DNA from 3 places in the Streptomyces sp. NPDC006602 genome. Region 3 is predicted to be linked to each of the others. Evidence: predicted binding sites of a transcription regulator. Region 3 holds the regulator's gene; each other region holds the start of a gene.
What was found. Region 3 encodes HrcA, which represses chaperone genes, less so after heat shock. Its sites were predicted from a motif close to TTNGCACTCNGNNNNNCNGAGTGCNAA; they were not measured.
Positions count from the first base shown of each region.

Region 1 (9,915 bases), on a different contig from region 3:
GCGCCGGCTGAGCGCTGCTTGGCGGCGCGCCTGCGCGGGTGTCTGATGGTGGGTTGTGACATCACAGCCCACCGCCGACCCGAGCGGAACCGCAGAAGATCCGCGCGGAGCCGTCGAGACCGTCTTCCGGATCGAGTCGCCCCGGATCATCGCCGGTGTCGCCCGTATCGTCCGGGACGTCGGCATCGCCGAGGAACTGGCCCAGGACGCGCTGGTCGCGGCCCTGGAGCAGTGGCCCCGCGACGGCGTCCCCGACAACCCGGGTGCCTGGCTCATGGCCACCGCCCGGCGCCGCGCCGTCGACCTGATCCGCCGCCGGGAGAACTACGCCCGCAAGCTGGCCGAGATCGGCCGGGACCTGTCGGACGCGGCGCCGCCGGAGGAGCCCGCCGACCCCGAGGACATCGACGACGACCTGCTCCGCCTGGTCTTCACCGCCTGCCACCCGGTCCTGTCCGCCGAGGCCCGCACCGCCCTCACCCTGCGCCTGCTCGGCGGCCTGACCACGGCGGAGATCGCCCGCGCGTTCCTGGTCCCGGAACCGACGGTCGCCCAGCGCATCGTGCGCGCGAAGCGCACCCTGGCCACCAGGAACATCGCCTTCGAGGTCCCGTACGGCCCCGACCGCGAGGCCCGCCTCGGCTCCGTCCTCGACGTCATCTACCTGATCTACAACGAGGGTTACGCCGCCACGGCAGGCGACGACTGGCTGCGCCCGGGCCTGTGCGAGGACGCCCTGCGCCTGGCCCGCGTGCTGTCCGCCCTGATGCCGAAGGAACCCGAGGTCCACGGCCTGACCGCCCTGCTGGAGTTCCAGACGTCCCGGTCCGCGGCCCGCACCGGCCCGTCCGGCGAGCCCGTCCTGCTCAAGGACCAGAACCGCAGCCGCTGGAACCGCATGCTCATCGCCCGCGGCATCACCGCGCTCGGCCGCGCCGACGCCACTGCCGTCGGCGCCCCCGGCCCGTACGCCCTCCAGGCCGCCATCGCCGCCTGCCACGCGATGGCGTACTCCTACGAGGAGACCGACTGGCCGGCCATCGCCGCCCTGTACGCCCTGCTCGCCGCCCGCTCTCCCTCGCCGGTCGTCGAACTCAACCGCGCGGTCGCCGTGTCGATGGCGGACGGCCCGGCCCCGGCGCTGGAGATCGTCGACGCCCTGGCCGCCGAACCGGCCCTGCGCGACTACCACTTGCTGCCGAGCGTGCGGGGTGACCTGCTGACGCGCCTCGGCCGTACGGCGGAGGCGAGGGCCGAGTTCGTACGGGCGGCGGAGCTGACGCACAACACCCGGGAACGGGAGCTGTTGCTGAGGCGGGCGGCCGAGGCCGAGGTTTCCTGAGTCAGGCGGGATGGCCGAGGAGCATGGTCGGCGCTCCCGCGACCCGCGTCAGGAACACGGTCGCCGAGTTCGGCCCGTGCTGCTTGGGGAGCGCCTTGCGGCGCAACTCCTCCGGCTCGACCGCCGACCCCCGCTTCTTCACGGTCAGGATGCCGACCTCCCGCTCCCGCAGCAGCGCCTTCAACTTCTTTAGGTTGAAGGGGAGTTGATCGGTGATCTCGTACGCGGAGGCGTACGGGGTCACATGCCGCTCGTCGGCCGTGATGTAGGCGATCGTGGGGTCGATCAGCCCGCCTTCCAGGTCCTCGGCGACCTCGGCGACCAGGTGGGCACGGATGACGGCGCCGTCGGGCTCGTACAGGTACCGGCCGACGGGGCGGACGTGGGGATCGGGCAGCTTGGTGTCGGGTGAGGCCCACACGCCGGCTTCCGCGGGCAGCAGGATCGCCCGCCGTGCCCCTCGCGTCACATCAGGGCCGAACCACAGCGTGGCCTCCTTCACCTCCCCGCGGTCCGAGATCCACTCGGCCTCGGCCTGGGCGGGGATCACCTCGTGCGGAATGCCGGGCGCGATCTTCAACACCCCGCGCGGCGCCCTGAGCGCGGCGGACACGGCCCAGGACAGGGGAGGGGAATAGGCCTCGGGGTCGAAGATCCGGCCCCGCTTGGAGGAACGCCGGGCCGGGTCGACGAACACCGCGTCGTACTCGGCCGTGTCCACCTCCGTCACGTCCGCCTCGCGTACCTCGATCAGGCCGGCGAGGCCGAGTGCGTCGGCGTTGGCGCGGGCCACGGCACAGGTCAGCGGATCCCGGTCGACGGCCAGGACGCGGATCCCGGCCCGCGCGAAGGCGATGGCGTCCCCGCCGATCCCGCAGCACAGGTCGGCGACGGACCGCACCCCCTGCGCCTGGAAGCACTCGGCCCGGTACGTCGCCACGCTGGACCGGGTCGCCTGCTCAACGCCGTTCGGAGTGAAGAACATCAGCCCGGCGTCCTCCTCCCCGAACTTCGCCGCCGCCCGCTGCCGCAGCCGTGCCTGCCCGAGCGCCGCCGACACCAGTTCGGCGGGGTGCTCGCGGCGCAGCCGGGTGGCGACGGCGAGTTCGTCGGCGGGGGCGGTGCCGCGCACCGCGTCGAGGAGGGCGCGGCCCTCGGGGGTGAGGAGGGAGGCGAGGTCGTTCACCGGCTCATTGTGGGCCAGTCGATGGATGGTGTGCCTCCGGTGGAGGTGTCGCCCCGGGGGCGCGGGGGCGTCCTGCGAGGATCCGGCACCATGCGAACGGTAGGACAAAATGACAAAAGTCGGTCATTCGTGACGGTGAGGGGCGGCATCGCCGTGCCCGCCGTGGCCGTCCTCGTCTCCGGCTGTGCGCAGGGCGGTGACGACTCCGACGTACGGCCCGCCGCCGGCCGGCAACGCGCGAAGGAGGGGCGCGCGGCCAAGCTGCGCGCCGCGCACAGGGCAAGGATGGCGGCGGCGAAACGCTGGGGCCTGAGGAAGGCCCCGATCCTGCCCCCGCGCCCACCCGCCGCCAACCCGAGGATCACCACCCGCAAGGGCTTCGAGGTGGACGGCCACGACAGCCTCCCGCCGGTCTTCACCGCCGTCCCGACCCATGATCCGCCGCTTCCTGAACAAGATCACCAAGGAGGGGTACGCCGTCGCCCGCCTGGAGGACTACCTGTGAAGTGGCGGGCCCTGACCTCCGGCGTTCTCGCGGCCGCCCTCCTCACCGGCTGCGCCCGGTCCGCCGACCCCGTCGAACGGCCGGGCAAGAAGGCGGCCGAGGCCGCCGATCGGGCGGCCTCGCACGGACCGAGCGGTGGGGGCTCGTACGGTCCGAGCGGTGCGGGCTCGCACGGACGGGAGGGCGCAGGGTCGTCCGGTCCGGAGGGCGCGGGCTCCTACGGTCCGGAGGGCGCGGGTGAGCGGCCGTACCGCCGCTGGGGGCTGACGGCCCCGCCGGCCCCGGCCCCGAAGCCATCCGCCAGACCTCCCGCCCCACGCCCGCCGGGCCGGGGTCTTACGCCCGTCCTCGACCACGTCCCAACCAGCGACCGCGTCGTCTTCCTCACCTACGACGACGGCGCCGAGAAGGACCCGCGGTTCGTCGACATGGTCCGTGAACTGCGGCTTCCGGTCAGCATGTTCCTCACGGACAGTGTCGTGGGGCCGGGGTACGGCCACTTCGCGCGCCTGCGGTCGGTCGGCGCGAGCATCCAGAACCACACTCTCGACCATCCGGCACTGCGGGGACTGCCGTACGCCGGCCAGCGTACCGAGATCTGCGGCCAGCAGGACAAACTCCACTCCCGCTTCGGCATCCGCCCCCGCCTCTTCCGCCCGCCCTACGGCACGTACGACACCACCACCCTCCGCGCCGCCGCCGACTGCGGCCTCTCGGCGGTCGTCCTGTGGCGGGTCTCGGTGGAGAACGGCGAGCTCGCCTTCACCGAGGGCGAGAGGCGCCTGCGCCCGGGCGACATCGTCTCGGTGCCCTCGGGCCGGCCGACCGGCGAGACGCTGACGGAGCGGACGGTACGGCTGCTGCGGGAGATCCAGGAGCAGGGGCTGACGGTGGGGCGGTTGGAGGACTACCTGTAGCGATCCCGGCCCGTCCGGCGTTCGAGGACGAGGCCCCTTCAGGGCCGAAGCGGGGTCCGGGGGCGGCAGCCCCCAGGACGAGTCCCGCACCGGCGCAGGGGGCCGGCGCAGGGAACGCCAACCGAAAACCTCGCCGCCGCGCCGCACCGCATTGGCACTCCGCTTGACCGAGTGCTAACCACAGTCATAGTCTCGGGTCTGGCACTCCCCCCTGGAGAGTGCCAACTAGCGACGGGCAGGTCCGGCACCCGCGACGACGGATCGACCTGGTCGCCACCTCAGACAGTTAACCCCGTGAGATCTCCGAAGGGGGAGGTCGGATCGTGACGACCACCAGCTCCAAGGTTGCCATCAAGCCGCTCGAGGACCGCATTGTGGTCCAGCCGCTCGACGCCGAGCAGACCACGGCCTCTGGCCTGGTCATCCCGGACACTGCCAAGGAGAAGCCCCAGGAGGGCGTCGTCCTGGCCGTGGGCCCGGGCCGCTTCGAGAACGGCGAGCGTCTTCCGCTCGACGTCAAGACCGGCGACATCGTGCTGTACAGCAAGTACGGCGGCACCGAAGTGAAGTACAACGGCGAGGAATACCTCGTCCTCTCGGCTCGCGACGTGCTCGCGATCATCGAGAAGTAATTCACCTCGCTTCGCCTCACCGCGAAGCACACTGCTTTGAGCTGCGCCCCTGGCCCCCCGCGATCACTTCATGAGCCGGGCGCCGGGGGCGCGGCTAATTTCACCTAGATTTCCGAGAGGGCTCACGCTCCCATGGCGAAGATCCTGAAGTTCGACGAGGACGCCCGTCGCGCCCTCGAGCGCGGCGTCAACAAGCTCGCTGACACGGTCAAGGTGACGATCGGCCCCAAGGGCCGCAACGTCGTCATCGACAAGAAGTTCGGCGCCCCCACCATCACCAACGACGGCGTCACCATCGCCCGCGAGGTCGAGGTCGACGACCCGTACGAGAACCTCGGCGTCCAGCTGGTGAAGGAGGTGGCGACCAAGACCAACGACGTAGCGGGTGACGGTACGACCACCGCCACCGTGCTGGCCCAGGCGCTCGTCCGCGAGGGCCTGCGGAACGTTGCCGCGGGTGCCTCCCCGGCCGCCCTGAAGAAGGGCATCGACGCCGCGGTCAAGGCGATCTCCGAGGAGCTCCTCGCGACCGCCCGCCCCATCGACGAGAAGTCCGACATCGCCGCCGTCGCCGGTCTGTCCGCCCAGGACAGCCAGGTCGGCGAGCTCATCGCCGAGGCGATGGACAAGGTCGGCAAGGACGGTGTCATCACCGTCGAGGAGTCCAACACCTTCGGGCTCGAGCTGGACTTCACCGAGGGCATGGCCTTCGACAAGGGCTACCTGTCGCCGTACTTCGTGACGGACCAGGAGCGCATGGAGGCTGTCCTCGAGGACCCGTACATCCTCATCAACCAGGGCAAGATCTCCTCGATCCAGGACCTGCTGCCGCTGCTCGAGAAGGTCATCCAGGCGGGTGCCTCCAAGCCGCTGCTGATCATCGCCGAGGACGTCGAGGGCGAGGCCCTGTCGACCCTGGTCGTGAACAAGATCCGCGGCACCTTCAACGCGGTCGCGGTCAAGGCCCCCGGCTTCGGCGACCGCCGCAAGGCGATGCTGCAGGACCTGGCGGTCCTCACCGGCGCCACGGTCATCTCCGAAGAGGTCGGCCTCAAGCTCGACCAGGTCGGCCTGGACGTGCTGGGCTCCGCCCGTCGCGTCACGGTCACCAAGGACGACACGACCGTCGTGGACGGCGCCGGCAACTCGGCGGACGTCACGGGCCGCGTCGCCCAGATCAAGGCCGAGATCGAGAACACCGACTCCGACTGGGACCGCGAGAAGCTCCAGGAGCGCCTCGCGAAGCTGGCCGGCGGCGTGTGCGTGATCAAGGTCGGCGCCGCCACCGAGGTGGAGCTGAAGGAGAAGAAGCACCGCCTGGAGGACGCCATCTCCGCGACCCGCGCCGCGGTCGAGGAGGGCATCGTCTCCGGTGGTGGCTCCGCGCTCGTCCACGCCGCCAAGGTCCTCGAGGGCAACCTCGGCAAGACCGGCGACGAGGCCACCGGTGTCGCCGTCGTCCGCCGCGCGGTCGTCGAGCCGCTGCGCTGGATCGCCGAGAACGCCGGCCTGGAGGGCTACGTCATCACCTCCAAGGTCGCCGAGCTCGACAAGGGCCAGGGCTTCAACGCCGCCACCGGCGAGTACGGCGACCTGGTCAAGGCCGGTGTCATCGACCCGGTCAAGGTCACCCGCTCCGCCCTGGAGAACGCCGCCTCCATCGCCTCCCTCCTCCTCACGACCGAGACCCTGGTCGTCGAGAAGAAGGAAGAGGAGGAGCCGGCTGCCGGTGGGCACGGCCACGGCCACTCCCACTGAGGCACGCACGCGCCCACTGAGGCACGCACGCGCGAAGAAGCCCCCGCTCCCTCCTCTGGGAGCGGGGGCTTTCCCCTTCGCGGGTCACTGGGCCGGAGTTCGCGGGTCCCGCCGGAGTTCGCGGGACACTCTGGCGGACTTCGCGGTCCTCGGGGTCAGCGTTCGCGGGTCACGGGTCAGCGTTCACGGGTCCGGGGTCCAAATTCGCGGTCACGGGGTCTGAGCGACCGCTCCCAGCTGCGCCAGCAGCCCCGCCCGGTCGTACTGCCACCACCCCTCGCAGATCTTCCCCTCCCGGAACCGGTGCCAGGTCATCCCGGTCATGGTGACCTCCTGCCCGGTGGCCGGTATCCCCAGGAACTCCCCCGTCTGTCGCCCGCTCCAGGTCCACCGCGTGCACACCCGGTCCGCCTCCGCGAGCTGGTCGTCCACCCGGAAGGAGAAGGCGAAGGCCTGCCGCCACCCCTCGTACTCCTCCCGCGCCCCCTGCAGGTCGAGGTCCCGCGGATTGGCGGGGTCATGGTCCACGTAGTCGTCCGCGAACCGCTCGAACAGGGCCGCCGTCCCGTCCTGCCCGGCCTCCCCGAAGAACTCCCGTGCCACCCCGAGGTTGAGCTGCTCGTCCCGCACCACGTCCAGATCGGTGAACGTCGGCATCCCGTCGCACAGGGCGACCAGCTCGCGGTAGATCCGCTCGGTCTCGGGCAGATTGGAGTTCCGCATCGCTTCTTCGTACGACGGAAACTCCACGATCTCCACGAAGTGCGACGCGTCCGACAGGTCCTTCCCGACCACCGCATGCGTCGCGGTCCGCTTCCCCCGGGTCTGCTCGACCCACATGTCCATCAGCCGGTTCATCTCGTCGAACCGACTGGTCCTGCAGTCGATGAGCTGCACAAAGGTCATGACACCACCTCCAGACCCCCCTGAGGTCCGGCTGAACAGCACCATTCTCCCACCGGGACGCCTCGGCGCCTCCCGGCCGTTCGGCATCATGACGCCTCGTACGCTCGTGCGCTCGGCGCCCTCCCGGCGCTACTGCGGCCCGTACTTCCGCCCCGTCCTGGAGCTGAGCCCTCCGAGCAACCCCCGAGGCACCACCTTCACCATTCCCATCAACGCCTTGTACCGCGGATCCGGAATCGACACCGTCTTCCCCCGCGCCAGATCCCCCAGCGCCGCCGCCACCAGCTTGTCCGCGTCCAGCCACATCCAGCCGGGGATGTTGTCCGTCCCCATCCCGGCCCGCTGGTGGAACTCGGTGCGCACGAAGCCGGGACACAGCGCCATCAACCGAACCCCGCTGCCCGCGAGATCCCGCGCCGCCCCCTGCGTGAACTGCACGACCCACGCCTTGGACGCGCCGTACGTCCCGCGCGGCACGAAGGCGGCCACCGACGCTACGTTGACGACGCCGCCGCGGCCACGTTCGCGCATCGCCTCGGTCGCCGCCGACGTCAGTCGCAGCACCGCCTCGCAGTGCACCTTGAGCATCATCAGCTCGTCGGCCATGGATACGTCGAGATAGCGGCCCTTGTTGCCGAAGCCCGCGTTGTTGATCAGCAGGTCGACGGGGTTCTTGCGGTCGGCCAGCCGGGCGGCGACCGCCTCGATTCCGTCGTCGGTGGCGAGGTCGGCGGTGAGGACCTTCGCCTCGATGCCGTGCCGGTCGTGCAGTTCGGTCGCCTGTTCCCGCAGCCGCTTGGTGTCGCGGGCGACCAGGACGAGGTTGTGCCCGTCCGCCGCCAGCCGTCGTGCGAAGGCGGCGCCGATGCCCGCGGTGGAACCCGTGATGAGAGCCGTTGTCATGGCGCAAGGTTAATGACCCGGACTGCGCGCGTCCGCTCTCCGCACAGGGCCTCCGGGTGCGTGAAGGCCTGACGGACGGCAGTCCGGTGAGCGTTCGTCAGGCTCCGCGCTCGGCGTGCTCGGCGTGCTTCTCAACGTAAGTGCGTGCCCACTCCCGCACCTCCGAGTGCAGCGCCTCGCCCGCCGCCAGCAGCCGCGGCTGCAGGTGCCGCTCGGTGGTGATCGCCCGGAACACCAGGGCCACGGTCACGTCGTGGCCGGGCCGGTGGACGACCTCGACGGGGTCCCCGGCACGGATCTCGCCCGGCTCGATCACCCGCAGGTACGCACCCGACGCCCCTTTCTGCGTGAAGCGCTTCACCCACCGCTTCTCACCCATATGGCCCTGGAAGGTCAGGCAGGGGATCCGCCCGCTGCTGACTTCCAGGACCACCTCGGACCCGATGCGCCAGCGCTCGCCGATCAGCGCGCCCGAGACGTCGATGCCCTGCGTCGTGAGGTTCTCCCCGAAGGCGCCGTTCGCCAGCGTGCGCCCCAGCTCGCGTTCCCAGTCGTCCAGGTCCTCGCGGGCCACCGCGTACACGGCCTGGTCGTCGCCGCCGTGATGCCGTGTGTCGCACACCGTGTCCCCGGCGAGCCCGCTCGCCCCGACCCCCTTGGGCCCGGGCGCGGTCACCTTCACCGGCTCACTGGTCGGCTTTTTGTCGATGCCGGTCAGTCCTTCGGGCTGGTCCGTGTACGGCACGGCCTTCGCGCGGCCGAGATTCACCGAGAGAAGCTTCATGAGCGCACGGTAGGTGACCGCGCCCCAAAGTGTCGACGGAGTTTTCTGCCAGAGCCCCAAGCTCCGCTTATGCTCGTTGTGTGATCGAGGCCCGTCATCTCCGCGTCCTGCGTGCCGTCGCCGTCACCGGCTCCTTCTCGGCGGCGGGGCGCGAACTGGGCTGCACCCAGCCCGCCGTGAGCCAGCAGATGAAGGCCCTGGAGGCTTCCGTCGGGACCCCGCTGCTGATCCGCAGCGGGCGCGAGATGCGGCTGACCCAGGCCGGCGAGGCGCTGGTGCGGCACGCCGCGGGGATCCTCGCCGGGCTCACCGCGGCCGAGGAGGAAGTCGCCGCCATCGCGGGCCTGCGCGCGGGCCGCGTCCGGCTCGTCTCCTTCCCCAGCGGCAGCTCCACCCTCGTACCGACGGCCCTCGCGGCCCTGCGCGCCGAACACCCGGGCACCCGCGTCTCCCTGGAGGAGGCCGAACCACCACAGTCCGTCGGCCTGTTGCGCGAGGGCGACTGCGACGTGGCACTCGCCTTCCGGTACGAGGGGGCGGCGGGCGCCGAGGAGTGGGACGACCTCGTCGTACGGCCGCTGCTGACCGACCGGCTCGTCGCCCTCGTACCGGAACGGCACCGGCTCGCGAGCGCGGAGGCCGTCGCCATCGGCGAACTCGCCCGGGAACCCTGGATCGCGGGCTGCCCGCGCTGCCGAGGCCAGCTCGTCGAGGTGTGCGAGAGCGCCGGCTTCACCCCGCGCATCGACTTCGCGACGGATGACTATCCGGCCGTGGTGGGCCTGGTGGGCGCCGGTCTCGGCGTCGCCGTCCTGCCCCAGCTCGCGGTCGAGTCCGTACGGCCACGGGGTGCGCGCACGGTGACGCTGGAACCGGCGGTCCGGCGGGAGATCGTCGCGCTGACGCTGCCCGACCTGTCCCAGGTGCCGGCGGTGGCGGCGACGCTGGAGCAGTTGGCGCGCGCAGCGAAGCGTTGACGCCT
Region 1 is NZ_JBIAHG010000003.1:746,695-756,609, reverse strand. Features, by position in the region: gene ACFYO2_RS12180 (RNA polymerase sigma factor) at 56-1,342, shown strand; gene ACFYO2_RS12175 (methyltransferase domain-containing protein) at 1,344-2,528, opposite strand; gene ACFYO2_RS12170 (polysaccharide deacetylase family protein) at 3,030-3,950, shown strand; gene groES (co-chaperone GroES) at 4,274-4,582, shown strand; gene groL (chaperonin GroEL) at 4,715-6,340, shown strand; gene ACFYO2_RS12155 (ester cyclase) at 6,551-7,246, opposite strand; gene ACFYO2_RS12150 (SDR family NAD(P)-dependent oxidoreductase) at 7,376-8,149, opposite strand; gene ACFYO2_RS12145 (MOSC domain-containing protein) at 8,247-8,933, opposite strand; gene ACFYO2_RS12140 (LysR family transcriptional regulator) at 9,014-9,910, shown strand.
Region 1: a site for HrcA is predicted at 4,102-4,128, ahead of groES (co-chaperone GroES). Genes of this name have one in related genera too.

Region 2 (9,915 bases), on a different contig from region 3:
CTCGCCGAAGTGCTCGATGCCGTACGCGCGCAGCTCGGCGGCGAAGTCGAGGATGCCCTCGACGACCGCCTCCGGCCCGCGCTCGCGGCCGGTGGCGCGGCGGGCCTGGTACAGCAGCTCGCCGCTCGCCCCTGCCAGGGCGGCCTTCATTCCGGTGCCGCCCACATCGAGGGCGATGACATGTCTCACCGGGACAGTGTGGCCCGTCTACCCTCAAGAGGTCTAGTCCACTCACGTGGTGTAGACCTTATGGAGGCAATATGTATGACCTTTCGAGAGTTTCATTGATCGACAACGTTGGAGCGATGGCAGTGCAGCGCGGTAGGGCGGGAACGATCGCGGCGGTGTCCGCACTGGGCCTGACGGCGGTCCTCGGGGGCTGCGGCCTCACCGGTGACTCGGGCGAGGTGACCCTGAAGCTGGTGGCCGCCGACTACGGCGACAGCACGGCCAACAGCTCCAAGAAGTACTGGGACGCGCTGGTCAAGGAGTACGAGTCGAAGCACGACGGCGTGCGGGTCGAGGTGAGCGTCTACTCCTGGAACGACGTCGACCGCAAGGTCAAGGAGCTGGTCGACGCCGGCGAGGCGCCCGACATGGCGCAGATCGGCGCGTACGCCGACTACGCGGACGCGGACCAGCTCTACACGGCCGACGACCTGGTCTCCATCCCCGTCCAGGCCGACTGGATCTCCCAGCTGTCCAACGCGGGCGAGGTGAACGGCATCCAGTACGGCATGCCGTTCGCCGCCTCCACCCGGCTGCTCTTCTACAACAAGACCCTCTTCACCGACGCCGGTCTCACCCCGCCGACCAGCTGGGCCGAGCTCGCCGCGGACGCCGAGGCGCTGAAGGCGGCAGGCGTGAAATACCCGTACGCGCTGCCCCTCGGGCCGGAGGAGGCGCAGGCCGAGACCCTGCAGTGGCTGCTCAGCGGCGGCGGCGGTTACACCGACACGCTCGGCACGTACAGCATCGACTCCTCGGAGAACACCGACACCTTCACCTGGCTGAAGGACGACCTCGTGGGCAAGGGGCTGACCGGGCCGGTCGCGCCCGGGAAGCTCAACCGGGCCGACGCGTTCGCCGCGTTCGCGAACGGGGACGTCGGCATGCTCAACGGGCATCCCTCGCTGATGAAGATGGCCGCCAAGAAGGGCGTGAAGTTCGGCATGGTGGCGATGCCCGGCGAGACCGGCCAGAGCAAGATATCCATGGGGGTCGCCGACTGGATGACCGCCTTCAAGAAGAACGGGCACGCCGAGCAGATCGGCGACTTCCTCGACTTCGTCTACAGCGAGAAGAACGTCCTCGCCTTCTCCCGCGAGTACGACCTGCTGCCGGTCACCAACTCCGCGTCCGACGCCATGAGCGCGGCGAAGCAGGACGCCGGTCTCAAGCCGTTCCTCGACGAGCTGCCGCTGTCCGAGACGTATCCGGTGGGGGAGACGTCCTGGGCGCAGGTCAGCGCGGCCGTGAAGAAGGGGATCGGGCAGGCCGTGGCGTCGGGCGGGAGCCCGGCGTCCGTGCTGAGCGGGCTGCAGGCGACGGCTGCCGCGGCGCAGGCGGCGAGGTAGCGACTGTCACTTGTCAGTGCCGGCGGTTAGCGTGCGGGTATGGACGAGGAGCGGGACCTGGGTCGCAGGGAGCGGCAGATCATCGCGCTGGAGCGGCGGGGGTTCAGCGGGCCCGGGCTGAAGGAGCGGGCGATACGCGAGGAGCTGGGGTTGGCGCCGGTGCGCTACTACCAGTTGCTGAACGCGTTGCTGGACGACGAGCGGGCGTTGGCGTTCGACCCGGTGACGGTGAATCGCCTGCGCCGGGTACGGGACGCACGCCGCTCGGAGCGGTAAGGGCGCGGACCCCTTCGACCCCGGTACCAGGGGCGGAGCTCCCAGGGAGACGCCGATAGGGTCGCGTCATGGGTAGCTACACGGAATCCACGGACCCGGCGACGCCGGCAGGGTGGGAGGGGCTCCAGGCCCTCCTCGCTCGGCCGGAGCGCGCGGTGATCGCGCTCGACTTCGACGGGACGCTCGCGCCGATCGTGGCGGATCCGGAGAAGGCGCGGGCCCATCCCGAGGCGGTGGCCGTGCTCGCCGCGCTCGCTCCGAAGGTCGCCGCCGTGGCCGTGGTCACGGGGCGCCCGGCCGCGGTGGCCGTCCGGCACGGCGGCTTCGCCGACGTCCCCGGTCTCGAACACCTCGTCGTCCTCGGCCATTACGGCGCCGAGCGCTGGGACGCCCGTACCGGAACCGTCAGCGCCCCCGCCCCGCACCCCGGCGTCGCCGCCGTCCGTGCCGAGTTGCCGGGCGTGATCGAGGGGGCCGGGGTCCGGCAGGGGGCGTGGATCGAGGAGAAGGGGCGCGCGGTCGCCGTACACACCCGGCGGGCCGCCGATCCGCAGGCCGCGTTCGAGACTCTGCGCGACCCCCTCACCGAGCTGGCCGCCCGGCACGGTCTGATCGTCGAACCCGGCCGGCTCGTCCTCGAGCTCCGACCGCCGGGCATGGACAAGGGCGTCGCCCTCCTCGAGTACGTCCGTGAGATCGTCGCCACGTCCGTCCTCTACGCCGGCGACGACCTCGGCGACCTCCCTGCCTTCGCCGCCGTCGACAAACTCCGTTCCGACGGCACCCCGGGCCTGCTGGTGTGCAGCGGCAGCGACGAGGTCACCGAGCTGCGGGAGCGGGCGGACGTGGTCGTGGACGGCCCGGAGGGGGTCGTACGGCTCCTCCGGGCGCTCGCCGAGCGGATCGGCTAGGCCGGTCGGCTCAGCGCGTCCAACTGCTCCAGGAACCACTGCGCCGGCGGCAAGGCGGTCGCCGCCGCGGTGAGTCTCTTCGTTCGCTCGGCCCGTTCGCCCGCCGACATGGTCAGCGCCTCGTGCAGGGCCCTGGCCGTGCCGATCACGTCGTACGGGTTGACGGGGATCGCGTCCTCGCCCAGTTCCTCGAACGCCCCCGCCTCCCGCGACAGCACCAGCACGCACCCCTCGTCGGAGATCACCGGCACCTCCTTCGCGACGAGGTTCATGCCGTCCCGGATGGGGTTGACGAGGGCCACGTCGGCGAGGCGGTAGGCGGCCAGGGAGCGCGCGAAGTCGTCCTTCAGGTGCAGCAGGACCGGTGTCCAACCCGGCGTGCCGTACCCGGCGTTGATCTCGTCCGCCAGCCGCCGCACCTCCGCCATGTACTCCCGGTACACGGCGAGGTCCTGTCGGGACGGGTACGCGAACGCCACGTGCACCACCCGCTCGCGCCACTCGGGGTGGTCGTCGAGCAGCTGCCGGTACGCCAGCAGTCCCCGCACGATGTTCTTCGACAGCTCGGTCCTGTCGACCCGCACGATCGCCTTGCGGCCCTCGCCGATCTCCGCCCGCAGCGCCGTCATCCGTTCCTCGACGTCCCCCTCGTGCGCCCGCTTCCGCAGGAAGTCCGCGTCCGCGCCCAGCCCGTGCACGCCGATCCGCGTGTCCCCGAGTCCGCCGGCGAACTCCGTACAGCACGCGGTGAACGCGTCCGCCCAGCGGTGGGTGAGGAAACCCAGCCGGTCCGCGCCGAGCATTCCCCCCAACAGCTGCGCGCGGATGTCGTCGGGGAGCATCCGGAAGTAGTCCGGCGGCGCCCACGGCGTGTGCGAGAAGTGGCCGATCCGCAGGTCCGGACGCAGCTCCCGGAGCATTCCGGGCACCAGGCACAGGTGGTAGTCCTGCACCACGACCGCCGCGCCCTCGGCCGCTTCCTCGGCCAGGGCCTGGGCGAACGCGCGGTTGTACGTCTCGTACGACGCCCACTGCCGCCGGAACTCCGCGTCGAAGACGGGCTCCAGAGGGGTCTGGTACAGCATGTGGTGGACGAACCACAGCACGGAGTTGGCGATGCCGTTGTACGCGTCGGCGTGCACGTCGGCAGGGACGTCGAGCATGCGGACGCCCGGCTCGCCGATCCCGCGTCGTACCGCCTCGCGGTCGCCGTCGCCCAGCGCCGAGCACACCCACAGCGCGCCCGCGTCGGGTCCGATGGCGGACAGGCCCGAGACCAGCCCGCCGCCACCCCGTTTGGCGTGGAGCGAGCCGTCCGTGCTGTCCGGTCGGACCTCGTACGAAACCGGGCCGCGGTTGGACGCGACCAGTACCTCTGCACTGCCGACACCCTGCGTTGAAGCCATACGCCTCAACCTAGCCCGGCCCGGAAACACTCAAACGTTCGGGCGGGTCCGGGGGCCGTATACGGCCCCCGGACACCGGAACACACCCGGTCAGGCGACCTTTCGCTGCGCGTACTCCGCGATCTCCACCATCGGCGGCCGCTCCTCCGTGTCCACGGAGTAGGTACGCGGCTCGAAGCCGTCCTCGCCCCGTTCGAACTGCGTGAGGGACGGACGGATGAGGTGCCCGCGGGCCAGCCGGAGCTGGGCCGTGCGGTAGATCGCGGCGGACATGCGGCCCAGTGCCTGGCCGTCCTGGTGGCGGTGCTTGCGCACCCCGACGTCGACCTGGGCGAGCGCGTCCAGGCCCACCAGGTGCAGGGCGTCGACCAGCATGCCCAGCTCGACGCCGTACCCGACCGGGAACGGCAGCTGTTCGAGCAGTGAGCGGCGGGCCGCGTACTCGCCGCCGAGCGGCTGTACGAAACCGGCCAGCTGTGGCCAGTGCATGTTGAGCAGCGGGCGGGCCATCAGTTCGGTGACCCGGCCGCCCTGACCGGCCGCGCCGCCCAGGGGACGGTCGTACATCCCCTTGACGAGCTGGACCCCGGGCTCGGTGAGCAGCGGGCCCACGATGCCGGAGACGAAGTCGGAGGAGAACTCCTTCAGGTCGGCGTCGATGAAGCAGACGATGTCGCCGCTGGTGGCCAGGAGCGAGCGCCAGAGCACCTCGCCCTTGCCGGGGGCGATCGGGATGCGGGGGAGGATGTCGTCGCGGTGGACGACCCGGGCCCCAGCGGCGGCTGCCACTTCGGACGTACGGTCGGTCGATCCCGAGTCGACGACGACGATCTCGTCGACGAGCGGGACCTGTTGCATGAGGTCATGACGGATCACGGCGACGATGTCACCGACCGTCTCCTCCTCGTTGAGCGCGGGCAGCACGACACTGACCGACTGTCGCGTGGCGCGTTTCGCAGCCAGGATCTTGTGGAGCGGGCGATCGGTCTTCGACCAGGAGCGAGTGCTCAGCCAACGCTCGACCTCATTCAGCACGGTGCGCGGCTCCTCTGCGTTCTCTCGGCGAGCGTCTGATCCATGCTCTCTTGTGGAACATGTGATCCATCTCGCGGTTCGGACGGCTATCTCAACTGTCCTGGCCTTCGGTTACAGTCTTGAACAACGCTGATGACCATCGCATGTCGGGGTCGGCGTTCCGTTTCAACGATCAACAACTTCATACCGCTCATCCAGAGGGGCAGAGGGATACGGCCCGATGAAGCCCCGGCAACCCTCCAGCCGGTCTCGTAGCGATCACTGACGATCGTCTTCGCGAGGCTCCCCGGCTCGGGAAGGTGCCAAATCCGTCTCACGGCGAGATGCGTCGTGAGGAAGATGAGGAGAAAGGGCCTCGCCTCACATGGCTGCGCAGACTGTTGCAAGCACCACGGACAACACCGCGAACGTCCCCGCGGATTCCCCCGTCGATCTCGGCCCCGCCGCCGCGCTGAGCTGCCGCGAGTGCGGCCACCGCGTGCCCCTCGGCCCGGTCTTCGCGTGCGAGGAGTGTTTCGGCCCGCTCGAGATCGCGTACGACTTCTCCGGCTACGACACGGAGGAGCTCCGCAAGCAGATCGAGGCGGGCCCCGCGAACATCTGGCGCTACGCGCCGCTGCTGCCCGTCCCGGCCGACGTGGCGGACAAGCCCAACATCAACCCCGGCTGGACCAAGCTCGTCAAGGCCGACAACCTCGCCCGCGAGCTGGGTGTCGAGGCCGGCAAGCTCTTCGTCAAGGACGACTCCGGCAACCCGACGCACTCCTTCAAGGACCGCGTCGTCGCCCAGGCCATCGAGGCCGCCCGCGCGTTCGACTTCACCACCCTCTCCTGCTCCTCCACGGGCAACCTGGCCGGTGCCGTCGGCGCCGCCGCCGCCCGCGCGGGCTTTCGCTCCTGCGTGTTCATCCCGCACGACCTGGAGCAGGGCAAGGTCGTCATGGCCGCCATCTACGGCGGCGAGCTCGTCGGCATCGAGGGCAACTACGACGACGTGAACCGCTTCTGCTCCGAGCTGATCGGCGACCCGGCCGGCGAGGGCTGGGGCTTCGTCAACGTCAACCTGCGGCCGTACTACGCCGAGGGCTCCAAGACCCTGGCGTACGAGATCTGCGAGCAGCTCGGCTGGCAGCTCCCGGACCAGCTGGTGGTGCCGATCGCCTCCGGCTCACAGCTCACGAAGATCGACAAGGGTCTGAAGGAGCTGATCGATCTCGGGCTCGTCGAGGACAAGCCGTACAAGATCTTCGGCGCCCAGGCCGAGGGCTGCTCGCCGGTGTCCGTCGCCTACAAGGCCGGGCACGACGTCGTCCGCCCGCAGAAGCCGAACACCATCGCCAAGTCGCTGGCCATCGGCAACCCGGCGGACGGTCCTTACGTCCTCGACATCGCGCGGCGTACGGGTGGTGCGGTGGAGGACGTCAACGACGAGCAGATCGTGGACGCGATCAAGCTCCTCGCGCGCACGGAGGGCATCTTCGCGGAGACCGCGGGTGGCGTGACCGTCGGAGTCACCCGCAAGCTGATCGAGAACGGCCTCCTCGATCCGACGAAGACCACGGTCGTGCTGAACACCGGTGACGGTCTCAAGACCTTGGACGCGGTGGCGGGTACGGGGCTGACTGCGACCATTCGTCCGAACCTGGAGTCGTTCCGCGAGGCTGGTCTCGCCTAGTCCGTCTTCAAGCTGCAGGCCGGTGGGGGCTGGCCGCGCAGTTCCCCGCGCCCCTAGGCCCGTATCCCTGACCGGAGGTTTCAACCGTGAGCGTTACCGTCCGCATCCCCACCATCCTGCGCACCTACACCGGTGGCAAGGCCGAGGTCGTCGCCGAGGGGGCCACCCTCGCCGAGGTCATCACCGACCTGGAGAAGAACCACACGGGTATCGCCGCCCGGGTGCTCGACGACCAGGGCAAGCTGCGCCGGTTCGTCAACGTGTACGTCAACGACGACGACGTCCGCTTCGAGCAGGGTCTGGAGACCGCGACCCCGGACGGTGCCGGTGTCTCCATCATTCCGGCCGTGGCCGGCGGCTGATCATTACCGTCGGTAACGCTGATTACCGAGAGTTCATTGAATTGCCCCCTCCGTGAGAGAAGCGGAGGGGGCAATTCAATGTGGTTGAGCGCGGTACAGTTGGGGAACGCGATGCCGACCTGCGGGTCGGAAGCCCTTGATTACCACCTTGCACCCGATAAGAAGTAGCCAAAGTGTGTGCTTCTTTCGCGGCTTTTGTGCATTTTGTGGAGCCCGACTTGCCCTGAATTCGGGCGAATTCTCGCCACATTCCGGACCGTGCGCGTCCGGAATTCTCGTCCGATTGACCTGTTGCAGACGGCAGTTGGGCAGATACATTCGGCCGCGGTCGACGCGTTCCGGCGCACGCCCCCAACCATGTGGGGGGTGAGGTCTGACCCGGATCCGCGAAGTGTGGATCTGTGCAAGGGCCAGTAATAGGGGAGTTAGGCATGGCTCAGGGCACCGTCAAGTGGTTCAACGCGGAGAAGGGGTACGGCTTCATCGCGGTCGACGGTGGTGCGGATGTTTTCGTCCACTACAGCGCGATTCAGATGGACGGCTACCGCACCCTGGAGGAAGGTCAGCGAGTTGATTTCGAGATCTCGCAGGGCCAGAAGGGGCCGCAGGCGGACATGGTCCGACTGGCGACCGGCTGAAGCACGCGCCGACTGACAGCGACGTTCTTCTGTTCTTCGGAGGGCTCGTATCCCATGGGGAGTCATGGGTTACGAGCCCTTCGGCATGCCCGGCGCATGTCGGGCGCGAGGCCCGCGCAGGCCCCGCGCAGACCCCGCGCGGCGGTGCCGACCACTGAGAGGAGCTTGCACTCGGCAGGGGCGAGTGCTAATCATTGGCGTTAGCACTCTGAAGGTGAGAGTGACAACGAGGACCGGGTCGGTGAGGCCCGCAGGCCATGTGGGGCAAGGAACCACGAGGCAGGCAGGCCGTCCGTCGCGGGCGCCAGCGCGGTCCGGAGAAATCCACCCCCTGTCCGGGAGGACCACTTCACATGGCCAAGATCATCGCGTTCGACGAGGAGGCACGGCGCGGTCTCGAGCGCGGGATGAACCAGCTCGCCGACGCCGTCAAGGTCACCCTTGGCCCCAAGGGCCGCAACGTCGTCCTCGAGAAGAAGTGGGGCGCGCCCACGATCACCAACGATGGTGTTTCCATCGCCAAGGAGATCGAGCTCGAGGACCCGTACGAGAAGATCGGCGCCGAGCTGGTCAAGGAAGTCGCCAAGAAGACGGACGACGTCGCCGGTGACGGAACGACCACGGCGACCGTGCTCGCCCAGGCGCTCGTGCGTGAGGGTCTGCGCAACGTAGCCGCCGGCGCCAACCCGATGGCCCTCAAGCGCGGTATCGAGAAGGCCGTCGAGGCCGTCTCCGGTGCCCTGCTCGAGCAGGCCAAGGATGTCGAGACCAAGGAGCAGATCGCCTCCACGGCCTCCATCTCCGCCGCCGACACCCAGATCGGCGAGCTCATCGCCGAGGCGATGGACAAGGTCGGCAAGGAAGGCGTCATCACCGTCGAGGAGTCCCAGACCTTCGGGCTGGAGCTTGAGCTCACCGAGGGTATGCGCTTCGACAAGGGCTACATCTCGGCGTACTTCGCCACCGACATGGAGCGTATGGAGGCGTCGCTCGACGACCCGTACATCCTGATCGCCAACTCCAAGATCGGCTCCGTCAAGGACCTGCTCCCGCTCCTGGAGAAGGTCATGCAGTCGGGCAAGCCGCTGCTGATCATCGCCGAGGACGTCGAGGGCGAGGCCCTGTCGACCCTGGTCGTCAACAAGATCCGTGGCACCTTCAAGTCCGTCGCCGTCAAGGCCCCGGGCTTCGGTGACCGCCGCAAGGCGATGCTGAACGACATCGCCATCCTCACCGGCGGCGAGGTCATCTCCGAGGAGGTCGGCCTCAAGCTGGAGAACACCACGATCGACCTCCTGGGCCGTGCCCGCAAGGTCGTCATCACCAAGGACGAGACCACCATCGTCGACGGTGCCGGCTCCTCCGAGCAGGTTCAGGGCCGGGTCAACCAGATCCGCGCCGAGATCGAGAACAGCGACTCCGACTACGACCGCGAGAAGCTCCAGGAGCGCCTGGCGAAGCTCGCGGGCGGCGTGGCCGTCATCAAGGCCGGTGCCGCCACCGAGGTCGAGCTCAAGGAGCGCAAGCACCGCATCGAGGACGCCGTTCGCAACGCGAAGGCGGCCGTCGAGGAGGGCATCGTCGCGGGTGGTGGCGTGGCCCTCATCCAGGCCTCCTCGGTCTTCGAGAAGCTGGACCTCGAGGGTGACGAGGCGACCGGCGCCAACGCCGTGCGGCTCGCCCTGGAGGCCCCGCTCAAGCAGATCGCCGTCAACGGTGGTCTCGAGGGTGGCGTCATCGTCGAGAAGGTGCGCAACCTGCCCGTCGGCCACGGCCTGAACGCCGCGACCGGTGAGTACGTCGACATGATCGCCGAGGGCATCATCGACCCGGCGAAGGTGACGCGCTCTGCCCTGCAGAACGCCGCCTCCATCGCCGCGCTGTTCCTCACCACCGAGGCCGTCATCGCCGACAAGCCGGAGAAGGCGGGCGCTGCCCCGGCCGGCGGCGGCATGCCGGGCGGTGACATGGACTTCTGATCCTTTCGAGGATCGCGAGTTCGTCGCCGTACGACAGTTCATCGCTGTACGACACC
Region 2 is NZ_JBIAHG010000029.1:66,743-76,657, forward strand. Features, by position in the region: gene ACFYO2_RS39740 (ROK family protein) at 1-189, opposite strand, end outside; gene ACFYO2_RS39745 (extracellular solute-binding protein) at 306-1,577, shown strand; gene ACFYO2_RS39750 (DUF3263 domain-containing protein) at 1,617-1,853, shown strand; gene otsB (trehalose-phosphatase) at 1,922-2,764, shown strand; gene ACFYO2_RS39760 (trehalose-6-phosphate synthase) at 2,761-4,170, opposite strand; gene ACFYO2_RS39765 (glucosyl-3-phosphoglycerate synthase) at 4,261-5,205, opposite strand; SAM riboswitch class I at 5,393-5,551, shown strand; gene thrC (threonine synthase) at 5,570-6,880, shown strand; gene ACFYO2_RS39775 (ubiquitin-like small modifier protein 1) at 6,967-7,242, shown strand; gene ACFYO2_RS39780 (cold-shock protein) at 7,674-7,880, shown strand; gene groL (chaperonin GroEL) at 8,234-9,859, shown strand.
Region 2: a site for HrcA is predicted at 8,045-8,071, ahead of groL (chaperonin GroEL). Genes of this name have one in related genera too.

Region 3 (9,915 bases):
GGCGACGGCGACGACCGGCCCGCGGGGCGCGTCGTGCGGATAGCTGTACGGCCGCATCCCGCGCGGCACGGCCCAGCCGACGATCCGCCGGGCCAGCTTCTCGACGACGAGCTGGGAGGTGTGCCCGCCCCGGTTCTCGCGGACGTCGACGACCAGCCCCTCCCGCGCGACTTCCACCCGCAGGTCGCGGTGGATCTGGGCCCAGCCGGGCGCCTGCATGTCCGGCACGTGCAGATACCCCAGCCGGCCGCCGGACTTCTCGTGGACGTACGCCCGCCGGTCCGCGACCCACGCGTGGTAGCGCAGCGGTTCCTCGTCAGCCGTCGGCACGACCACCGCGTGCCGCACCTCGCCCCCGCCGGACGGCGAGATCGTCAGCTCGATCGGCTTGCCCGCCGTACCGACGAGGAGCGGCCCGGGCCCGGTCACCGGGTCGACCGGCATCCCGGCCACCGCGACGATCGCGTCCCCGGCGTGCACCGCGACGCCGGGCGCGGCCAGCGGGGAGCGGGCGTCGGGGTCGGAGGTCTCGGTGGGCAGGATGCGGTCGATGACCCAGGTGCCGTCCGCATGACGGGAGATGTCCGCGCCGAGCAGTCCCTGCCGGGGCCCGCCGCCGTGGCCGCCGCGCGGCATGACGTACGCGTGCGAGGTGCCGAGCTCGCCCTGGACCTCCCACAGCAGGTCGACGAGGTCGTCGTGGGTGGCGATGCGATCGAGCACGGGACGGTAGCGGTCGAGGACGCCGGGCCAGTCGACCCCGTTCATGTCCGGGCGCCAGAAGTGGTCCCGCATGACGCGGCCCGTCTCCTCGTACATCTGGCGCCACTCGGCCGCCGGGTCGACGGTCTGCCGTACGCGGGTGAGGTCGACGGTGATGTTGGTGTCGCTGTCGTCGTCGTTCGAGGCGCGCCGGTCGCTGGGTACGACCTTGAGGCGGTCGTCGGTCCAGAGCAGGACCCGCTTGCCGTCGCCGCTCACGGCGAAGTGGTCGGCGTCGACGGCGAGGTGCTCGATGCGCTGCTGGGCGAGGTCGTAGCGCTCCAGCTCGGTGTGCGGGTCCGGGTCGTCCGGGGTGGCCCGGGAGGAGCCGAGGACCCCGCGCACCGGATGCCGCAGCCACAGCACGCCGTCCTTCGCCGCGCGCAGGTTGGAGTAGCGGGCCGCCTCGACGGGGAACGGCACGATCCGGTCGGCGAGACCTTCGAGGTCGATGCGGGTGGCCGGGGTGCCCTCGCTGTCGGGCGTCTCGTCCTTGTCGGGTGCCTCGAAGGGGCGGCCGTGCCGCTGCGGGCCGAACGGCGAGGGCGTGGTCGCGGCCAGCGTGATCAGGTGCGGGCGGTCGCCGACCACGAAGGCCAGGTCGAAGACGTGCTCGTCGTAGACCGGGTCGAAGGACCGGTTGGACAGGAAGGCGAGGTGCTTGCCGTCGAGGGTGAACGCCGGGGCGTAGTCCCGGAATCGCAACGGGGTCGCCTCGGTGACCGACAGGTCGGTGGTGTTGGCGAGTCGCAGCTGGCGCAGCGGGCCGGGGCCCGGGTGGGACCAGGCGAGCCAGGCGGAGTCGGGCGAGAAGACCAGCCCGGAGACGTCTCCCTCCTCGCTGCGGTCGACCTCGCGGACCTCGCCCGTCTCGCGTTCGACGAGCAGGACGCGTCCGTCGTGCGCGGCGACCGCGGCCCGGCTGCCGTCGGGTGCCATGGCGAGTCCGAGGACGCGGCCGAGCTGTCCGGCGGAGAGCCGGCGCGGGGTGGCGCCGGGCGCGTGGCCGGTGGCGGGCGCGAACTCCAGGGCGTCGTCGCCCTCGGCGTCCGTCACCCACACCACCCACTCCTCGCCGTCGGCGCGGAAGGTGCGGGGCAGCCGGGCCCGTACGCCGGGTTCGGCGGCGAGAGCACGGGCCGGTCCGGAGCGGTGGGTCACCCAGTGCACGGCACCGCGCACGGCGACCGCGCTGCCGCGCGCGGTGTGGTCGGGTGCGGCCGACCCGAACCAGCGGGCGGCGTTCACCGTGAAGGGCTGCCGGTCGGTGTGCTGCCCGCCGAGCCGCACGTCGAGCCGGCGGGGCTCGGCGCCGTCGAGGTCGTCGAGGATCCACAGTTCACCGGCGGAGGAGTACACGACCCGGCCGCCGTCACCGGCGGCGTGCCGGGCGTAGAAGCCGTCGAGCGGGGTGTGCCGCCGCAGATCGGAGCCATCGGCGAGCGAGGAGTACAGCGCGCCGACGCCCTCGTGGTCGGACAGGAAGGCGATCCGGTCCCCCGTCCACACGGGGTACTCGATGTTCCCGTCCAGCTCTTCGTGCAGCCGTACGAACTCGCCGGCACCCTCCCCGTCGCGGACGTCCCTGTCGATCCACAGCTTGCCCGCCGTACCGCCCCGGTACCGCTTCCACCAGGCCGCCTCGCGCCCCATAGGCGCGGACAGCAGGACCGTGCCCGGGCCGCCGTGGGCGACATCGCCGACGGGGCCGTACGGCAGGGTCCTGGCCGGGCCGCCGTCGAGCGGGATGGCCCGGGCCCAGCTGCGGCGCAGGCTCGCCTGGCCGTAGGTGCTGAGCGCGAGGACCTCGCCGTCCGCGGTCCAGCCGCGCACCTGGGTGCGTGAACTGCCCCAGTGCGTCAGGCGTCTGGCGGGTCCGCCGTCGACCGGGGCGATGTGCACCTCGGGGGCGCCGTCGCGGGTGGAGGTCCAGGCGACGGTGGTGCCGTCGGGCGAGATACGGGGGTGGGTGACCGGCACGTTGTCGGCGCTGACCCGCCAGGCCCGGCCGCCGTCGAGCGGGGCGAGCCACACGTCGTCCTCGGCGGTGAAGGCGACCAACTCGCCGTGCAGGTGGGGGAACCGGAAATACGCTGAGGTTGCGGCGGTCGCTGGCTGTGTCACCCGATCACCCTATGCACGCGCGGCGACCGGTGACAGAGTTTGGGCCGACTTCGGATCACTTGCCCAACCGCTCTCGGCGATCGCTCACTTGCCCTCGGGCCAGCACTCGGGCGCCTTCTGGCAGTAGACGGTCTTCGTGACGGTCACCGTGACCGTCGGCCCGGGCTGGTCGGGGTTGTTCACGGGCGGGGTGGTCCGCGCGTTGCAGTTCCCGAGCCCCTCCACGTGGAACCACTGCTTGCCGTCGATCTTGGCGGTCAGGTCCCCGCGCACACACGCGCCGCTGACCGCGCGCGTGATCTTGCCGGTGACGGTGATGTCCTTGCCGTCGTCCGTCTCGCCCTTGCAGTCGACGTCGGCGACGGCGTTCTCGGTGGCCGTGGGCGTCGAGCCGCCGTCGCCGTACGAGGCCGTGCAGTTGAGCCAGCGCACGTCGGCGTTCTGCCGCTCCAGCTCGTCCGTCACGGTCTGGTCGGTCGTGTACGCCACGGTCGCGGAGTTCAGCCCGCTCGGATCGCAGGCGACCGTGCCACCCACGGCGAGCACGCCCAGAGCCGCCACAGCCGCCGCTCGCCGCCCGCGCGGCCGACGCCGAATCCACCTCAACGCCCCCATGCGAGGCAGCCTGCCACCGTCCCGGCCGTCGCGGTAGAGCGCATACGGCCACTCGCGCGCCTCACGACCTACCGTGGACGGATGCGCAACGAACGCAGCCTGAGAAGGCTCGTCGTGGACGAGCGGACCGTCTACCTCTGGAACGTCCGCCACCGGCACGGCGACGGCGAGCCCTGCCGCGAGACCCTGACCCTGCTGTGCGACGGCATCCGCACCCGGATCGTCTTCCGGTCCGGCGAGGGACGCGACGCCGGCGGCGGCTACCCCGGCCACTCGGGCGGCGTGAGCGACGCCCACGGCCACTACGTCAACCTGCACGAACCCGGCGTCGTACGCGCCCTGGTCGACGAGGCGTCGAGGCGCGGACTGCTGTCCCGCGGCGGTGAGGCGGACGGCTGGGAGCTGCTGCCGGCCGTGGCCGTCAGCCGCGCAGCAGCAGCCACTCCTGAAGCTCCACCAGGTTGCCCTCCGGGTCCTTGAGGTGCGCGACCCGCATCCGGTCGGTCATCGGGGCCGGACCGTGCAAGAAGGTCGCGCCGCGGGCGGTGACCTGCTCGCAGTAGGTGTCCAGGTCGTCGACGCGCAGCACCACCAGGGAGCGGTGGCCGGTGGCCGCGTCGCCCAGCTCGTCGCCGAGGATCTCGGACATCATGACCCGGTCCTGGAGGGCGATGCCCGCCGAGCCGGTGGCCGGACTGAACTTCTCGTACGGCCCTTGAGCCGTCCCCGACTGCGGCTTCAGGCCCAGGACTTCGGCATAGAAGCGATAGCAGGCGGCGAAGTCGCTGACGAGCAGGCGTACCTGGGCGAGTTCCACGAACCGTTCTCCCGGGGCAGAGGGTCAGGACCAGCGGCCGGAGCGGCCGAGGAGCAGGGCGGTCGCCGCGGTCCCGGCGGTCGACGTACGCAGCACGGTCGGCCCCAGCCGGTACGCCTTCGCGCCGGCCTCCTCAAAGAGCGCCAACTCCTCAGGGGAGACGCCGCCTTCGGGGCCGATGACGAGCACGATCTCGCCCTCGGCGGGCAGTTCGGCGGTGGCCAGGGTTTCCGTGCCGCTCTCGTGCAGGACGGCGGCGAAGTCGGCTTTGGCGAGAAGTGCCGCAACCTGCTTGCTCGTTGCCGCGTCCGCGACCTCCGGGAAGCGGACCCTGCGGGACTGCTTGCCGGCCTCGCGGGCGGTGGCACGCCACTTGCCGAGCGCCTTCAGACCGCGGTCGCCCTTCCACTGCGTGATGCAGCGGGAGGCCGCCCAGGGCACGATCGCGTCGACGCCGGTCTCGGTCATCGTCTCGACGGCCAACTCGCCGCGATCACCCTTGGGGAGGGCCTGGACGACGGCGATACGGGGAGACCCCGGGGGTTCCTCGGACACCCCCGTCATGTGGACGATGAGCCGGTCCTTGCCCTCGGTGGCGACCACGTCGCACTCGGCCCAGCGCCCGGCACCGTCGGTGAGGACGACGCTCTCCCCGGGCCGCAGCCGCTTCACGGAGACGGCGTGACGCCCCTCGGGGCCGTCGAGGACGTACTGTCCGCCGGCGCCCGCGTTGAAGTGCTCGACGACGAACACCGGCGCCGTCATCGCGATCCGCCCCGCGACAACGCTGTCCAGGCGGCGCCGATTTCGGCCGCCAGCACCTCCACCAGCTGCCCTGCGGGCAGTTCGCGGGCCATCCGGTGCCCCTGCCCCGCCCACAGCGCCATGCCCTGCGCGTCGCCCGCCTTGGCGGCCGCCTTGCGCAGCGGCGCGGTCAGGTGATGGATCTCCGGGTAGGCGGCGGGCGCGTACGGGCCGTGCTCGCGCAGGAAGCGGTTGACCAGTCCGCGGGCCGGGCGGCCGGAGAAGGCGCGGGTCAACTCGGTACGCACGAAAAGGGGGTTGGTCAGCGCCTGCTTGTGCACCGCGCTCGCGCCGGACTCCGGGGTGGCGAGAAACGCCGTGCCGAGTTGGGCGGCGCTCGCGCCCGCGGCGAGCACCGCGGCGATCTGGCTGCCGCGCATGATGCCGCCGGCGGCGACGATCGGGATGGTGACGGTCTCGCGGACCTGTGCGATCAGGGAGAGGAGGCCCATGCCCGAGCCGTCGGTCTCCGGGATGTCGCGGTGGGTGCCCTGGTGGCCGCCCGCCTCCACGCCCTGCGCGATCACCGCGTCGGCACCCGCCCGCTCCACGGCGAGGGCCTCCTCGGCGGTGGTCGCGGTGACCAGGGTGAAGGTGCCGGCCCGGCGCAGCGAGTCCAGGACGTCCCGGCTCGGCACCCCGAAGTGGAACGAGACCACCGGCACCGGGTTGTCGAGCAGCACCGCGAGCTTGGCCTCGTAGCCGTCGTCACGGCCGCTTTCCGGGTCGCCGAGCTCGGTCTCGTACCAGGCGGCCTCGCCGGACAGCTGGTGGGCGTACACGTCGACGGCGGCCGGGTCCGCGTACTCCGGCTGCGGCATGAAGAGGTTCGCGCCGAAGGGGCGGGCCGTGAGGCTCCGCAGCTGCTTGATCTCCTGATACAGGCCGTCGGCCGTCTTGTACCCGGCGGCAAGGAACCCCAGCCCGCCGGCCTCGGACACGGCCGCGGCGAGCGTCGGCACGGAGACGCCGCCCGCCATGGGGGCCTGCACGATCGGATGAGGGAAGAGATCGGTCAGTGCGGAGGACATGACGGCATGTTGTCACGTCCCCCGAACAAGTCCGAATCCAGCACCGTCCAGCCCGTCCGGCATGCATCCAGCCCGTCCGGCGTTTGAGGACGAGGCCCTCCGGGCCGAAGCGGGGGTCTGGGGGCGGCAGCCCCCAGGGACGGGACGGGAAGGGGCGGCGGGGGCGCTGCATCCATCAGCGGCTCCGCCGCGGGGCAGCCCTCCACCGCCACCCCGTCAGCGCCCGTTGAACGCGTCCTTCAACCGCGAGAACAGCCCCTGCTGTCCGGGCTGGAACTGCCCCGTAGGCCGCTCCTCACCCCGCAGCTTCGCCAGCTCACGCAGCAGTCGCTCCTGCTCGGGATCGAGCTTGTTCGGAGTCTGCACCTCGACATGGACGATGAGATCGCCGCGCCCGCCGCCCCGCAGGTGCGTGACACCACGCCCGTGCAGCGGGATCGACTGCCCGGACTGGGTGCCGGGCCGGATGTCGACCTCCTCCAGCCCGTCCAGCGTCTCCAGCGGCACCTTGGTACCGAGGGAGGCCGCGGTCATCGGGAGCGTGACCGTGCAGTGCAGGTCGTCACCCCGGCGCTGGAACTGCGAGTGCGGCAGCTCGTGGATCTCGACGTACAGGTCACCGGCGGGACCACCACCGGGCCCGACCTCACCCTCACCGGCGAGCTGGATGCGGGTGCCGTTGTCGACACCGGCGGGGATCTTGACGGTGAGGGTCCGACGGGACCGTACCCGCCCGTCGCCGGCGCACTCCGGGCACGGCGTCGGGACGACCGTGCCGAAGCCCTGGCACTGCGGGCAGGGGCGCGAGGTCATGACCTGGCCCAGGAAGGACCGCGTCACCTGCGACACCTCGCCGCGACCGCGGCACATGTCACACGTCTGCGCGGAGGTCCCCGGCGCCGCGCCTTCACCACTGCAGGTGGTGCAGACGATCGCGGTGTCGACCTGGATGTCCTTCGTGGTGCCGAAGGCCGCCTCGTCGAGCTCGATCTCCAGCCGGATCATCGCGTCCTGGCCGCGCCGGGTGCGCGAGCGCGGACCCCGCTGGGACGCCGTACCGAAGAAGGCGTCCATGATGTCCGAGAAGTTCCCGAAGCCGCCCGCGCCGAAGCCGCCCGCGCCACCGGCACCGCCGGCCTGCGAGAGCGGGTCACCGCCGAGGTCGTAGACCTGCTTCTTCTGCGGGTCCGAGAGCACCTCGTAGGCGGCGTTGATCTCCTTGAACCGCTCCTGGGTCTTCGGATCCGGGTTGACGTCCGGGTGCAGCTCGCGTGCGAGCCGCCGGAAGGCCTTCTTGATCTCTTCCTGCGACGCGTCGCGGCGCACGCCGAGAACGGCGTAGTAGTCCGTGGCCACTTACGACTCCGCCAGGATCTGTCCGACGTACCGTGCCACTGCGCGTACCGCTCCCATCGTTCCCGGGTAATCCATGCGGGTCGGTCCGACCACGCCGAGCTTGGCGACTGCCTCGTTGCCCGAACCGTAGCCGACCGACACCACCGAAGTGGAGTTGAGTCCCTCGTAGGCGTTCTCGTGACCGATGCGTACGGTCATGCCCGAATCCCCCGCCTCGCCAAGGAGCTTGAGGAGGACGACCTGCTCCTCCAAGGCTTCCAGGACGGGCCGGATGGTGAGGGGAAAGTCATGTCCGAAGCGGGTGAGATTGGCGGTGCCGCCGATCATCAGCCGCTCCTCGTTCTCCTCGACGAGCGTCTCCAGCAGGGTGGAGAGCACCGTCGAGACAGTGCCGCGGTCCTCGGCGTCGAAGCCCTCGGGCAGGTCCTCCAGCAGACGCGGCACGTCGGCGAACCGGCGACCGGCGACCCTGCTGTTGAGCCGCGCCCGCAGATCGGCCAGCGAGGCCTCACCGAACGGCGCCGGGCAGTCGATCATCCGCTGCTCGACCCGTCCCGTGTCCGTGATCAGGACGAGCATCACGCGCGCGGGGGCGAGTGACAGCAGCTCGACGTGCCGCACGGTGGACCGGGTCAGCGAGGGGTACTGCACGACGGCGACCTGCCGCGTGAGCTGGGCAAGCAGCCGAACGGTCCGAGCCACCACGTCGTCCAGATCGACGGCGCCGTCGAGGAAGTTCTGGATCGCGCGCCGCTCGGGCCCGGTCATCGGCTTGACGCCGGCCAGCTTGTCGACGAACAGCCGATAGCCCTTGTCGGTCGGGATCCGCCCCGCGCTGGTGTGCGGCTGGGCGATGAACCCCTCGTCCTCCAGGGCCGCCATGTCGTTGCGCACGGTGGCCGGGGAGACACCGAGGTTGTGCCGTTCGGTGAGCGCCTTGGAGCCGACCGGCTCCTCGGTGCCGACGTAGTCCTGGACGATGGCGCGCAGCACCTGGAGCCTGCGTTCACTCAGCATCGCGCACACCTCCAAGAAGTCGACCCCTCGGCGCCCTGACTGGCACTCGTCACATCCGAGTGCCAAAGCACCCCGGCCAGTGTACGGCCGTGGGGTACGCCCGGGGCAAGGCCGGAGCTGCGAGGTCGTGCCCGAGGAGGCTTCCCCGTTAGCGTCGCGGTATGACGGTGACTTGGGAAGAGCTGGGGTGGGAGCGGCTGGCCACCGGCGTCGGCCGGTGCCGGCTTCCGGCGTGGGACTGCACGGCGGGGCTGGTCGTCGGGGCGGGCGCGGCCCTGCTGATCGACGCCGGGTCGAGCCTGGCGGAGGGGGCGCGGTTGCGGGCGCGGGCGGAGGAGCTCGCCGGTCACCGTGTGACCCATCTCGCGCTGACGCATCCGCACTTCGACCATGTCTTCGGGGCGGCGGCGTTCGCGGGGGCGGAGGTGTTCGGCGCGGTCGGCATCGACACGGTGATCACCGCCCGGCACGGCCGCGAGGAGCTGCGCGCGGACGCGGTGCGCGAGGGGCTCGACGCGCGCCTGGCCGACGAGGCGGTCGACGCCCTCGCGCTGCCCCGCCATCACGTCTGCGGCGAGTGGACCCTCGACCTGGGCGGCGGCCGCCAGGTCCTGCTGGCGAACGTGGGCCCGGCCCACACCGCCCACGATCTCGCCGTGCTGGTCCCCGGCTCGCCGGAGGTCGTCTTCTGCGGCGACCTGGTCGAGGAGTCCGGCGAACCCCAGGCGGGCCCCGACGCCGTACCGTCGCACTGGCCGGCCGCCCTGGACCGCCTGCTGGACCTGGGCGGCGAGGACGCGCTGTACGTGCCCGGTCACGGAGCGGTGGTAGACGCGGCGTTCGTACGGGGGCAGCGAGACGCCCTGGCGGACCGCTTCGGCGTGTCGCTGTAACCGCCGCCGAGCTCCTCCTATCGTCATCCGAATGCGCCAGTACTCTCCGGACCTGACCCCGCCGTGGAAGAAGCCCAAGCCCGCCCCTGAGGTCCCGGCCGAGCCCGGCCTGGTGGTCGAGGAGCCGGGGACGGGCTTCTGCGGTGCGGTGATCCGCTGCGAGGCGGGCACGGTCACCCTGGAGGACCGCTTCGGCAAACACCGCGTGTTCCCCCTGGAGCCGCGCGGCTTCCTGCTCGAGGGCCGGGTGGTGACCCTCGTACGCCCCACCGGCCGGGCTCCGGTACGCCCCACCCGTACGGCCTCCGGGTCGGTCGCCGTCCCCGGTGCACGCGCGCGCGTGGCCCGCGCCGGGCGCATCTACGTGGAGGGCCGGCACGACGCCGAACTGGTCGAGAAGGTGTGGGGCGACGACCTGCGCATCGAGGGCGTGGTCGTGGAGTACCTGGAGGGCGTCGACGACCTCCCGTCCATCGTCGCGGACTTCGCACCGGGC
Region 3 is NZ_JBIAHG010000012.1:66,441-76,355, forward strand. Features, by position in the region: gene ACFYO2_RS27655 (S41 family peptidase) at 1-2,886, opposite strand, end outside; gene ACFYO2_RS27660 (hypothetical protein) at 2,971-3,501, opposite strand; gene ACFYO2_RS27665 (hypothetical protein) at 3,583-3,981, shown strand; gene ACFYO2_RS27670 (VOC family protein) at 3,923-4,318, opposite strand; gene ACFYO2_RS27675 (16S rRNA (uracil(1498)-N(3))-methyltransferase) at 4,343-5,083, opposite strand; gene ACFYO2_RS27680 (nitronate monooxygenase) at 5,080-6,153, opposite strand; partial or broken gene ACFYO2_RS27685 (cobyrinic acid a,c-diamide synthase) at 6,222-6,386, opposite strand; gene dnaJ (molecular chaperone DnaJ) at 6,370-7,509, opposite strand; gene hrcA (heat-inducible transcriptional repressor HrcA) at 7,510-8,526, opposite strand; gene ACFYO2_RS27700 (MBL fold metallo-hydrolase) at 8,688-9,419, shown strand; gene ACFYO2_RS27705 (DUF3097 domain-containing protein) at 9,451-9,915, shown strand, end outside.